3 regions of the Paenibacillus sp. OSY-SE genome follow, and region 3 is predicted to be linked to each of the others. Evidence: riboswitches for the same ligand, from Rfam matches in the RefSeq annotation. Region 3 holds a riboswitch; each other region holds the start of a gene.
The links. Region 3 has a riboswitch for cyclic di-GMP ahead of A372_RS0114780 (4'-phosphopantetheinyl transferase family protein). Riboswitches for the same ligand answer to the same signal wherever they lie in the genome.
Positions count from the first base shown of each region.

Region 1: linked by a shared signal. The riboswitch ahead of ggt (gamma-glutamyltransferase) and the one ahead of A372_RS0114780 (4'-phosphopantetheinyl transferase family protein) in region 3 are both predicted to bind cyclic di-GMP.
Region 2: linked by a shared signal. The riboswitch ahead of A372_RS0118685 (CAP domain-containing protein) and the one ahead of A372_RS0114780 (4'-phosphopantetheinyl transferase family protein) in region 3 are both predicted to bind cyclic di-GMP.

Region 1 covers NZ_ALKF01000188.1:85,194-89,485, forward strand. The annotation lists gene A372_RS0118205 (helix-turn-helix domain-containing protein) at 1-309, shown strand, start outside; gene A372_RS39095 (hypothetical protein) at 700-822, shown strand; cyclic di-GMP riboswitch class I at 1,500-1,592, shown strand; gene ggt (gamma-glutamyltransferase) at 1,692-3,407, shown strand; gene A372_RS0118225 (methyl-accepting chemotaxis protein) at 3,511-4,292, shown strand, end outside.
Region 2 covers NZ_ALKF01000189.1:73,600-77,891, reverse strand. The annotation lists gene A372_RS0118690 (class D sortase) at 46-714, shown strand; gene A372_RS0118685 (CAP domain-containing protein) at 830-1,918, opposite strand; cyclic di-GMP riboswitch class I at 2,200-2,291, opposite strand; gene A372_RS0118680 (SdrD B-like domain-containing protein) at 2,399-4,292, opposite strand, start outside.
Region 3 covers NZ_ALKF01000182.1:53-4,344, forward strand. The annotation lists gene A372_RS0114775 (helix-turn-helix domain-containing protein) at 688-1,203, opposite strand; cyclic di-GMP riboswitch class I at 1,308-1,397, shown strand; gene A372_RS0114780 (4'-phosphopantetheinyl transferase family protein) at 1,486-2,196, shown strand; gene A372_RS0114785 (non-ribosomal peptide synthetase) at 2,221-4,292, shown strand, end outside.

The sequences.
Region 1 (4,292 bases), on a different contig from region 3:
AAAGGATATACCCAAGCGGAGCTCGGAGACAAATGTGAAATGAAGGCTTCGTACATCGGAGGTGCCGAGCGCGGCAGCATTAATATTTCGTTGAATTCGCTAGAGCGGATGATTCGGGCGCTTGACGTAAGTATTGAGGATTTCTTCGCGTTCGATACAGCCAACGTAGACGCCGAACGTCTCGGTATCGCCGGCACACTTGAGCTGCATGTGAAGCTGCTTAAGGGCAGGGAACCGGACGACGTGAAGCTTGTCCATCGCATTGCCACAGATATGCTCGCGACATTTGACCGCAGAATGAATACATAAAATGGAGTAAGGGGCCCGCAAGGCCTCTTTTTTGTATCGTCTCACTTTCCCCTTCATTCAGATGACAGTTTTTCTTCCTTTTTAATCGTGACTGTGATGTCTTCTTCTTCTTCGGCTTCTGTTGTATCTAGGAGGGATAACATCGGATGCTCATATGTAGATTAATCCTTCTTGCTTTTGTGCGTTTTGAGCTGCTGCGCTCCTGTCTGTTGGATTTCGTCCAATAGATTGATGAGGTTGTGTGGAGAAAGGAAACTTCCATTGGATACTGTACAGTCAAATGACCTTATATTCGGCTGCTTCACCGGACTAGGATTGATTTGAGCGGAGGTTTTCCAGTGGATTGCACCATTTCCGCTTAACATGTGAATTTCCATTGGATGTTTTCCAATGGCAGTGCTGCTTCAATACGCTTGGTCACCGATAAGCAGCGCTCAGCTGCTACACTGCCCAAAGCTTGGCAACGCGCGCGGTCCCGAAGCGCTCGTTGTGGTGCAGCTGGAGCGAGTCTGAACCCCTATGGTTCCGTTGCATTCGTGAAATGCACGTGATTCGACGTATTGCAGATATGTTGTGCACGACTGAGTGTATTGCAAGGAATTAGTGTTGTTGTGCACGACTTGGACATATTGATTTATTGTGCTCGATTGGGCTTTGGGGCTCTTGCAAAAGGCTCGAGGCAGTACTGTGAAGCGGTACTCGGTGAGAAGGCTTATGAGCCCTGTCCTTACCCTGCCCTTATGTGCACTCTCCCATATAATCAGGAGTGATAACGTCGAGGAAAAGGTACACGTAATATCATACACAAATGACATGACCACAGGAGGGATATGTTACGGAAAAGACAGACGGTCATATCTTGCGCGAACGGCATGACGTAAGCCAATGAGGAGAGTGAACCGAACGCACAAAGGGAGCCGCCTCCTTCTGATGGAAGGGGAGAATGAAGCAAAGGGGCGGTTGAAGCGAATCACCGAAGTGTGATGCCACTGCACGAACGGAACATTTCGTTACTGATCACAACTCGTGATATATGACAATCTTGGAAATGTGAGACATGCAATATACATAATTTCACTGCAATAACCGATAAATGATAGTGAAGGAGCGGCCGCTTCTGAGTGATAGGTTTCGAGAAGAGGATAATTTTCAATTATGTATATGAATATATGAATAAATAATCATGTAATAACAGAAAAAGGCACACCGTTCGAGAGAATGTGCCGCAAAGCTACAGGGGCTAATGTCTTCCTTCCGGCAGATGATGCCAGCCTGTTGCCTGCCATCCTGATTCTTATGATGAAGAAGGTGACAATGGGGGCGCCTTTTTTTATTTTCTTGATTCTACAATATGCACACGATGGAAGGAGAATGACGTAATCATGCGGTTTACTTTTAAAAAGTGGTCTATGTTGCTAATGTCTTGTCTGCTTTTTGTGACTTCCTTCTCAGCAGCCGGTGCAGCCAACCGTCCGACGACGATGGCTCAGAACGGAATGGTAACTACGCCTCACTATTTGGCATCCGCGGCGGCTCTGCAAGCGCTTGAGGATGGGGGCAACGCCGTGGAAGCCGCCATTGCGGCCGCATCCACGCTCGCCGTCGTCTATCCGCACTATACGAGCATTGGCGGAGACAGCTTCTGGCTGATCTACAACGCCAAGACGAAAGAAGTCAAGGCGCTGAACGCGAGCGGGCGATCGGGAGAGAACGTCACCATCGATTTTTATAAAAATAAAGGGTATGACAAAATCCCATCGCGCGGATATCTTGCGGCCAACACTGTGCCGGGGGCGGTATCTGGCTGGGGAGAAGCTTATGAATATGCTAAAAAGTCGATGGACCGCCATTTGCCATGGGACAAAGTGCTGGAACGGGCCATTGGATATGCGGAAAATGGCTACCCGGTAACTCCGAATCAGGAGTACTGGACGAAGCTGAATCTAGATACAAGCGACAAGGAATTGAAAAACCTGCAGCGCTTCGAAAGCTTCCGTGACACCTTCCTGAAGCCGAACGGGGAAGCTTATAAACCAGGTGAAGTCATGGTGCAGAAGGACTTGGCCAAGACATTGCAGACAATTGCGAACAAAGGGGCAGACGCCTTCTATAAAGGTGAAATCGCCGATAAAATCGTCAAGGACATTCAGGAAAATGGCGGAGTGCTGACGAATAAGGATTTTGCCGAGCACAAAGCGGATTGGGTGAAGCCGATTTCTGTCGATTACCGCGGATATACAGCGTACAACGTTCCGCCGAACTCGCAGGGCATGGCGTCATTGTCCATTCTCAACATTTTGAACAACTTTGATGTGAAGAGTATGGGTGAAGGCACGGCCGATTATTACCATGTTATCGTGGAGGCTACCAAGCAGGCATTTGCCGATCGGGACAAGTGGCTGACTGACCCTGATTTCGTTGATATTCCGCTTGACCAGCTGTTGTCTAAGCAGCATGGCCAAGACATGGCTGCCCGCATTGATATGAAGAAAGCGGCAGAATCCGTCAAGCCGCTCGATCCAAAAGGGGATACGGTATGGCTTGGCTTCGTGGATAAGGACGGCAACGCCGTATCTTTGATTCAGAGCCATTACTTTGACTATGGTGCAGGCGTCGTCGCTAAGGACACCGGCGTTATTTTGCAAAATCGGGGCAGCTTCTTCTCCTTGGACCCGAACCATATTAACAAGCTGGAACCGAAAAAGCGCACGTTCCATACGTTGAATCCGGCGATGCTCTTAAAAGGAAATAAGCCATATGTGCTGTACGGCACGCAGGGCGGCGAAGGGCAACCGCAGACACAGACGGCGCTTATTACGCGAATTGTCGACTTCGGATTTACAGTGCAGGATGCGATCGAAGCGCCGAGATGGCTGCATGGACGCAACTGGGGATCCTCGTCGAACGATCTGAAGATGGAAGGACGCGTTCCGCAGGCGGTACGGGATGAACTCGTGAAGCGCGGCCATCCGGTGCAGCCGATTGCCGAATACACGGATACGGTTGGCCAATCGGGTGTCATTCTGATTAATCCGGACACCAACGTCAAATTCGGCGGTGCCGATCCGCGGGGCGAAGGAGCGGCGCTAGGCTATTAATTAAATGGATGTGTGAGACGGAAGACTGCCGGGCAAGTACCGGCAGTCTGCTGCCGTCGCAACGCAATGACGGCGCTAGAGGTAGGAAATGGAGATGAAACCGATGGGAAAGTTGGAACCGTTTCTCAACAAAGCGATGGCTAGAAACGGGTTGTTATCACGGTTTACTGGGAAGCTGGGAAATAAGCTGGCGGCGTGGTTTCTCATCGTCGCATTAATTCCGCTGCTGCTTACATCCCTGTATTTATATCAGTTCAGTTCGAAGCAGTTGGTAGACAAACAAACAGAATCATACGTGAAATTAGTTACAAGTACGTCGCTTATTATGAATCAATGGTTAACGGAGCGCATGTCGCAAATGGACATTTTGTCCCTCACTACAGACATTCGTTCAACTGACCAAGCGGCGAAGGCTGAGTTTATCCAACAATTTACGAAGAGCGCGAACGTGTTTGACGGCAATACATATATCGGTTCAAACGGCATCGTAATTGCGGATACGTTCCCAGACAGTGTCGGCATCGACTTGTCTGAGCGTCCATTTTTCCAGAACGGATTGAAAGGCAAATCAAGCTATACCGACGTTATATTGGCGAAGACGACAGGCAAGCGCTCCATTATCGTCGCATCGCCGGTCAAAGGGAAGCAAGAGAACGTCATCGGAGTGCTGACCGGTCTTATTAACTTCGAGGCGTTCGCCGATCGCTTTCTGCAGGATCTGTACATCGATAACGGAGCGGTCTATCCGATCATAGTCGACAATTTGGGGCAGATTCAGCTGCATCCGAACAAGGAATGGCTCGGAAAAAAAGTGAGCGAACTTGAGCTTGCTTCGGATTTGGGCGGCATTTTGCTGAAGCAGGAGAATGAGGCATCTTCTTACCA
Region 2 (4,292 bases), on a different contig from region 3:
TTGTGATCACGCACTTTAACGTGGAAAGGGAGTGCAATCATTGCCATGAACACACGCGTCAAAATGAAAATATGGAACGTAACTGCGCTCACGTTGCTGCTTGTCGGTTTAATATTAATCTTTTATCCCAAGTGGGTGCAGTATGTGGAACAACAGCGAGAGTTGCATTTGCTGACCGAATGGGACGCTATTCCGAAGGAAAGCTCTTACGCGGATAACTTGGCACAGCCTCTACTCTCTAAAGCATCCCTCCCTACATCTGATGTACGAACTCCAGAACCAGCTCCAGATCCTGAAGTGATGATAGACGGCATACCTTTATATGGCGCCATCTCGATTGAGAAAATCGATTTGCGGGAGCCGATGCTTGCGGGAGCCACAGCACAGTCGTTGAAGCATGGAAGTGGGGTCGTAGTGCCGAATCGCACGCCGGGCACAACGGGGAACTTCGTTCTAGCGAGTCACCGCAGCCAAACATTCGGACGGCACTTCAATCGGCTTGACGAACTCGAAGCCGGCGATGAAATTAAGATCGAAACGACGAACAACACTTATGTATACAAGGTGAATACGAAGTTTATAGTCGAACCGGAAGACTTGTCCGTGCTTGATCAGAACAAGGATGACAAGCAATTGACGCTGATTACTTGCGAACCGATGGATAATCCGACACATCGGCTCATTATTAAGGCCCTTCTCGGTGCTGAAAAGTGACCATTTTGATTACGCACTTAAAGTTGGAGCGGAAAGCTGCAATGAAAGCCGCCACATCTTATTCATGCGGCGGCTGTGCGTGCTTGTCCGTAACATGCTTGTCCGGAGCGTGGCGTCAAAGATTTGGAGTATAAAAGTTTTGCGTGTAGAACACATTTGATTTGCCCCCGAAGGATATCCCGACGCCCAGTTGTTCATAATCCCCAATTATATTTTTGCGGTGCTTGCTAGAGTTCATCCAGTCCTCGTGGACAAAGATGGCACTTGTCTGGCCGGCTGCAATGTTTTCTCCAGCCACTTTGTAAGTGATGCCGTCCTTTTTGATCCGATCGAAAGGTGTTTTTCCGTCAGGGTCGTTATGGTTGAAAAAATTTCTGCTCTTCATATCTGTGCTATGTTTGCGTGCTGTATCCGCAATAACATCGTTCCACTCGTATGGTTCCTTGCCGTAGCGCACGCGGATAGCATTGGTCAGATCGAACACTTCCCGTTCAAAGCTTTCACGCAAGCGTTCACTAGGCGTACCGTAGTATCCTTTAAACGCTAATTCCGTTTCCGCAGCGATAAGCTGAATCGCCGTAACCGTGCCCTGCTGGTTCAAATCGTAAAATACGGTTGCATACAGGTCGCCAACTCGATGAATGCTCAGCTTGCCGCCGTTGTCTTTGTAATTATAATTGGTGTTCCCTTTTTTTATCTTGGTGAGTGCGGGGCCGAGTGCAGCTTCCACCTCTGATTTCGTCGAACCAAATTGAATGCCGCTCGCGGATGTCCAATCTTGGGCGTTCGTGTAGAGAGCTACTACTTTGCTGTTATTTACGCCGACTTGCAAGTACCGCTTATAATTGTGATTGTAGATAAACCATTCAAAGCCGTATTCGCTTACATCTTTGCGGGCTGGTTCTCCTAACACATCAATCAAAGCTTGTTCGCTCATGCCGATGGATACGCCTTGCACAATGAAATCAGTTTGGTTCTTCGAACTTGACTTCACAATCGTCTGGGTATAAAGGTCAGATGAGCCGCTTGATGCAGTCGCGGGATGTTTATTGGCTGCATGTGCTGATTGAGAGGAACAGAACAAGGCCGCAATCATAATGGTGACGAATAAGGGTACATACCACTTTCCTCGTTGTGTATAATGCTGTCGTCTGTATACCGCAGCGTTATAAGTGCCTAATATTGAAACAACACGTTTCGACATAATACCATCTCCCATTCTTTTAGAGGTTGTTCAAAAAGTCCGCTGCTCATGTAGTCTCGCCTACACTGCGCTGCTCCTTACAAATTTTGCGGAGCAAAGCTCGCTTCGGAAGCATACGCTTCGAGTTCCTGTAACCTTCTCGGTGCTGACAACCGGCCTTTTTGAACACGCACTTTTAAGATTTATGCTTGAATGAGATGAATAACGGTATGTTAGGGCGACGACAAAAAGCGCCGCCCTAACGGCGGCGCTCAAATAAGCGCGACGACAAATGTCGCAATTAGGGCAACCCGGCTGTCATCGCATGTATACACATGCATTAGACCCGTGGCTTTGCGTCCTCTGCTTTCGCTAGAGTTTGCCGTTATCCATTTCGAATATCAATGTAACTATTTACACTATATATGAATCAGAAAAGGTTGTACATACTATTTTGGGCAGTTACAAGCCGTGAGGCATCTTTCCTTGACGGCTATTTGGTTAGCTTTGCGCGAACAATTTTTTTCGTGCTAACCATGCGACGAGAGCTAACGTACATAAGATGACACCGATGACAGGTGTGACAGGGGATTCTTCGCCTGTTTGAGGCAGCGTATCCATATTTTTTGGTTTGGATTTTGGCTGTTCATCCGTTATTGGCTTGGAGTCGGTATCGCCATCTATCTCGGTATCATTAGCGTCATCGTTATTTTCATCTTGTTCTCCTTCAGTGTTGTCTCCTGGATAATTGACATCGGAAGGTTCGTCTCGTTCTGAATCCGGATTAGATGGCTCAGACGGTCTATCAGGCTCCGTCGTTGGATTCGGTGTAGATGGATCCCCTCCGGAATTGTCTGACCCGCCTGGTCGATCAGGATCGGGATCTGGGCCTGGTGCCGACGGTTTGCGAATCAGTCCCGCATCGATTGTCATGTTATGCTCGCCTTGGGCAAGAGCTATGACATCTGTCCACCCGTCCTTATAAGCGTCGGAATCAAGTGAACGATCGTCTCCTGCACCTTTCAAAGTGAAAGTGTAGCCGTCCGGTGCAATGAATCTGACCTTATAATCGCCTGCATCCAAGTTATCGAAGAGATAGTATCCAGGTTTGCCTGATTCGTACACTGCGCCGGTAACCGTGTCTTTATATACCGATTCTGTCACCGTTGATCTTAACCATGTGCCGTTAGTATCGTACAGTTGTATGGTAATGCCGTTCATGCCAGTGTCCCCGTCATCCTGAATCCCATTGCGGTTCGCATCGAACCAGACGTAATTACCGATGGAACCTTTATTAGGTTCAACTGGATCTACCGGTTTGCGAACGAGTCCCGCATCGATTGTCATGTTATGCTCACCTTGGGCAAGAGCTATGACATCTGTCCACCCGTCCTTATAAGCGTTGGAATCAAGTGCCCTATTGTCGCCTGTGTCTTTCAGAGTGAAGGTATAACCGTCCGGTGCAAAGAATTTGACCTTATAATCGCCTGCATCCAAGTTATCGAAGAGATAATAGCCGGACCTGTATACATAGTCAGTCACAGTCGGATCATACACAGAACCCGTTACTGTAGGATCATAGACCGAATTCGTAACTGAACTGTAGTATACGGAGCGGGTTACTGTGGAAGCGAGCTTCTTGTTGCCTTCATTGTTGTACAACTCCACGGTAACACCGTTGATGCCAGTATCCCCATCGTCCTGAATTCCATTGCCGTTCGTATCAAACCAGACATATTTTCCGATTGCTCCCTTTTTCGGTTCAGGGTTAGGCGGGAGTTTTCTCTTTACTAATCCGGCATCGATGTCATGGCGTTTATCGCCTCTATTGAGCTCAATGATGTCCGTCGTGCCTTCTGGCCTGGCGTCGGAATCAAGGTTCCTGTCATCGCCTGCACCTTGTTTAGTGAACCCCGTATACTCTTCTGGAAGATGGAATTTTGCAAAATATTTACCTTTATCTAGTCCTGTAAACAGATAGTAGCCTGGGTTCCCTTTATGATCGTCACCTGTCAACGTGGCTTCCAGAAGTTCCTTACTGTCGGCGTCATATAATTCTACTTTGACGCCGTTGACGCCTAAATGGGAATCATTCGTCTGAATTCCGGTGCCATCTTTGTCAAACCAAACATAATTGCCGATCTCAGCCTTCGGACTATTCTTGATTTTAATTCCTACCTTGAGCGGTTCGGCTGGCAACAGGTCGGTATTTGTGTCGGTCCGTGAAGCCGTAAAGCCGAAAGAATTCCATGCGATCTCCTCATCTCCGACCGGTGCCCCAACAGGCGACCGCATCGTCCATTCCAGCACTTTCGTTTCCCCAGGTTTTAAAGCAGTTTGCTGCGCAAACACGAATTTCAGAGCTTTTACCGTCGTCAGATCTTGCGGCGGTTCG
Region 3 (4,292 bases):
TTGTGACTGTTTGACGGTTTTGGTTGTGATTTTTGCACCGTTCCGGTCGTTACTCCTTTGGCGTTCTTTATGTTGAAAATCTTTTTCTGAAATATTCATCTTATGATGTAGCTCTCAAGTTTTTACTTTTCGGAAAATGAAAAGGTGCTGCTATAATCAAGCACAAGCGCTGGTATCGCCATGTATCAACTTAATGTAGTTTCTGAACTAAGGGGAGAGTGGAGCTAAGTGCTAAAAGAAAAGGATCCTACTATGAACGTAATACCTGAAGGATTACAGCGTTTCAAGCGTAGTCTGTAGGCCCGCATTCCGTAGACCGTATACCGTAGACCGTAGACCCGCATTCCGTAGACTGTATACCGTGGAACGTACTGTTCAGGTCTAGGGTGCAGCAGCACCAAATGGAATAGGTAAATGGTAGGATAGAAAAATAAGACCGTCTGCTTCAGAGAGGCGGTCTTGTTTCTGTTCTGGAAAAGGGCGGAAACGTTAGTGTTCACATTTTTATCACATTATCGCTATCGCTCATGAAAACAACATGGAACTGGATAATTGTTCTGCTCCAAAGCGCATTGTATCGCACAAAAAAACTTAAAATAACCGAAAATTCATCATTTTTTGACATAAGTTGATTTGCATTGTCGAAAAATCGAAAGTAAAATGAAGGTAGGCGTTTAAGTTTTCATCTTAACGTTCCGATGTATTATATGGGTCTTGAGTTGGATGTTCTATCTGTTTCTCAAGTTTATAACCATGTTTTGTATACTTTAGACCTAATCGACGCAGCATGTCGCGAATGCCAGTGCGTGACATTTTAAGATGAAATTCTGACTGCAGCAAGGCATGAATATCGCGCATGCTCCAATGAGAAGCACCTTGAGCAGAAGGCGAAGGAGTGGAGATGATGCGGCGAATCAATTCTCGTTCCTGCTCCGGAGACAGCAACCTTGGTTTGCCTGGAGCGAGGCTGCGGGCAAGTAAATGCTCCATGCCACCTTCGTTGAACAGCTTGACATAAACGGATACGGATTGGCGATGGATGCCCAACTGCGCGGCTACGTCTTTGGCGAAAGCACCAGACATGATGAGTTGGATGGCCCGCACTCGATTGGCGAGTTGAGCATCGTCCAAGCTGGAAGCCAGTTGTTCTAGTGTTGGCTCGTCCCAGCCATGATTGTTGGAGATAGATAGTTTTTTCATCATACTCACTCACTTGAGATTTTATTTTAGTATAGGTCTTCATGAACAAAGGTATTCATTTCCAGTGAGTGGATGTGTAAACAAATACGTATGAAAACCGAAATATAACTTGATAAAGGCAAACTTATCGAAAGGTAAGGACGCAAAGCCTCGGGCCTAACATCCAGCAAGCGGATTATGGCGGCCGGGTTGCCATTCTATGTTGCGGTACATCAACATTTATTTGGTGACGAGGCTATTGGGGACAATAGTCTTTTTTTTTGCGTTTAGAGGATGAATCGGATTATGAATATTGTCTTGGTGAAATTGGAGGGTGGTTCTCCTCACGATGAGATGAACCGGCTGATTGACAGACTAATCCCGCATATTACTCCTGAAAAATACAAAAGACTGGACAGGCTCCGTAAGCAGAAGGAGCGGCAGCGCTTGGTCGTCGCGGATATTCTGGTCCGCAGTCTGCTTTGTCGTAAATTGGGACAGCGAAACGATGAGCTTGTTTTTCGCACCAATGAATACGGCAAGCCCTATCTTAAAGGGAATCCCGTTTATTTCAACGTCTCCCATTCAGGAAATATCGTCGTGGCTGCGGTTGATGATGCGCCAATCGGAATTGATATTGAACGAATGAGAGAGTGGGATATGGATGTGGCTCGTCTTATATGCGCGCCGCGCGAGTGGGATATGCTCACATGTACAGACGGTGATCGCGCGCGCCAGGAACGGTTCTTCACCATTTGGACGGCGAAAGAGAGCTGTCTCAAGGCGATCGGAATGGGGTTTGGCATGCTTCCGAGCTTGCTCGAAATCGTGACAGAAACCGCTGCTGTACCGCATGGCGATCCCGTATGGAGTGTTGACGATTACTATGTAAAACAATACTCCGGGGTTGAAGCAGGCTATAGTATGGCGGTTTGTGCACAGCATGCAGAGTTCACCAAGCAAGTAGAATACATAACAGTGGAACAATTGACTCATCGATTTATGATTTATCGTTGAACGAGATAAAGGAGTGGACATAGATTGGCTTCAATTCAATTGACAGTGGAAAAGTTGGCCGGACACGACGCACATTCTTTTGAGCTGCCGGCGGATACGGTACGCCTCTTGATCGAGCGTTCGAGCGAGCATTCCGTCAAGCTGGAATCCGTTATTTGCGGGGCTTGGGCTGCACTGCTTTCCCGGTTTTACAACTCGGAACAAGTGGCCCTTCATGTTGTGGGATCGGAGAACGGCAAAGGCGCTCATACCATAGTTAGCCAGAGCGACGTAACGATAGCTGGCATCGTGAGCATTCATGACAGTCTGTCGTCCTGCGCTGACACAGTGAGCATGACTTGCTCAGCAGCATTAGAGGACGGTGGCGTTGCGACTTATTGCTGGTGCGGCGCCGGAATCTGTCCCGAGCTTCCGAAGGACCAAGACGTAAGCGGGCTGCACGGCAGATTTCAATATGCTGGCGCAGATGGTGTGACATCACCGATATTTACGATTTATTATGAACAAAATCACTTCCAGCAAACGACGATAAAACGGTTGGCGGTCTACTTCATGCAGCTCCTTCAAGAGGCGGCACGGCATCCGCAGAAAACAATCGGCGAGTTGGAAATGCTGACGGAACAAGATAAACGACAGTTGATTCATGATATGAACCGGACGCAAGTGGAATATCCGAAGACTTTCACGGTACAGGCACTGTTCGAACAGCAGGTGCTTCAAGCTCCAGACCGAGTTGCTGTTGTAGAAGACGAGCGGGAGCTCACATACCGGGAATTGAACAAAAAGGCGAATCAATTAGCCCGCCGTCTGCGGAAGCAGGGGGTGACCCGTGAGCAAACCGTCGGTATTATGGCAGAGCGAACCGCGGAAATGGTCATAGGGATACTGGCGATTTTAAAAGCAGGAGGAACTTATGTCCCCCTAGATCCCGATCACCCGCAGGACCGCATTCAATACGTATTGGAGGACAGCGGCACTCAATTGGTACTGACGAGCCGGCTAGCGGCCGATTATTTATCCGGCGCAATCGAACGCGTCATCATCGACGACCCGGATCTTGCCACTGAGCTGGAGGATAATCTGTCCCCTGTCAATCAGCCGGAGGATCTTATCTATATCATTTACACATCAGGCTCGACAGGCCGGCCGAAAGGTGTGATGGTAACGCACCGCAATGTCATCCGGCTGGTCAAACATACGAACTATGTGAAGTTCGGCCAAGACGATCGCATCTTGCAGACGGGATCGCTGGTGTTCGATGCATCGACCTTTGAAATCTGGGGCTCGCTCTTGAACGGATTGGGACTGGTGTTGGTTGATAAAACGACGATATTGGATGCAGAGCAGCTGGAACAAGCCATTATCCGTCACGGCGTGACGATTATGTTCCTGACGACGGCGCTGTTCATTCAATTGGTGGACCGCAACCCGCGCATATTCGCTCCGCTCCGCCAACTGCTCGTCGGTGGAGAACTGATGTCGCCGAAGCATTTCTACCGCGCGGCGAAAGAGTGTGCGCCAATCGCGATATCCAATATTTACGGCCCAACCGAGAATACGACGTTTTCCACCTCTTTCGAGTTGAAGCACGAGGTGGATGGAACGATACCCATCGGTACACCGATTACGAACTCGACTGCCTATGTCGTGAATGAGTACGGCAAGCTGCAGCCAATAGGGGCGGTAGGCGAGCTGTGGGTCGGCGGCGAGGGTGTTGCGCGCGGCTATTTGAATCAGGAGGAGCTGACCCAGGAGAAGTTCATCGATAGCCCATTTGTGCAAGGGGAACGGATTTATAAGACGGGCGACCTTGTGCGGATGCTGCCGAACGGCAGTATTGAATTTGTGGGCCGTAAGGATCACCAAGTGAAGATTCGCGGCTATCGGATGGAGCTTGGTGAGATTGAAGCGCAAATTCATGCTCACGAGCAGGTGACTGAATCGATTGTCATCGACTTCGAAGAGACTCCGGGTCAGAAGGCGCTTTGCGCCTATATCGTGGCGGAAGGCGGTATGACGGCGGCCGAAATCCGGGAGTATCTGTCACAGCATCTGCCGGAATATATGGTGCCTGCCTATTTCATGTTCCTGGACCG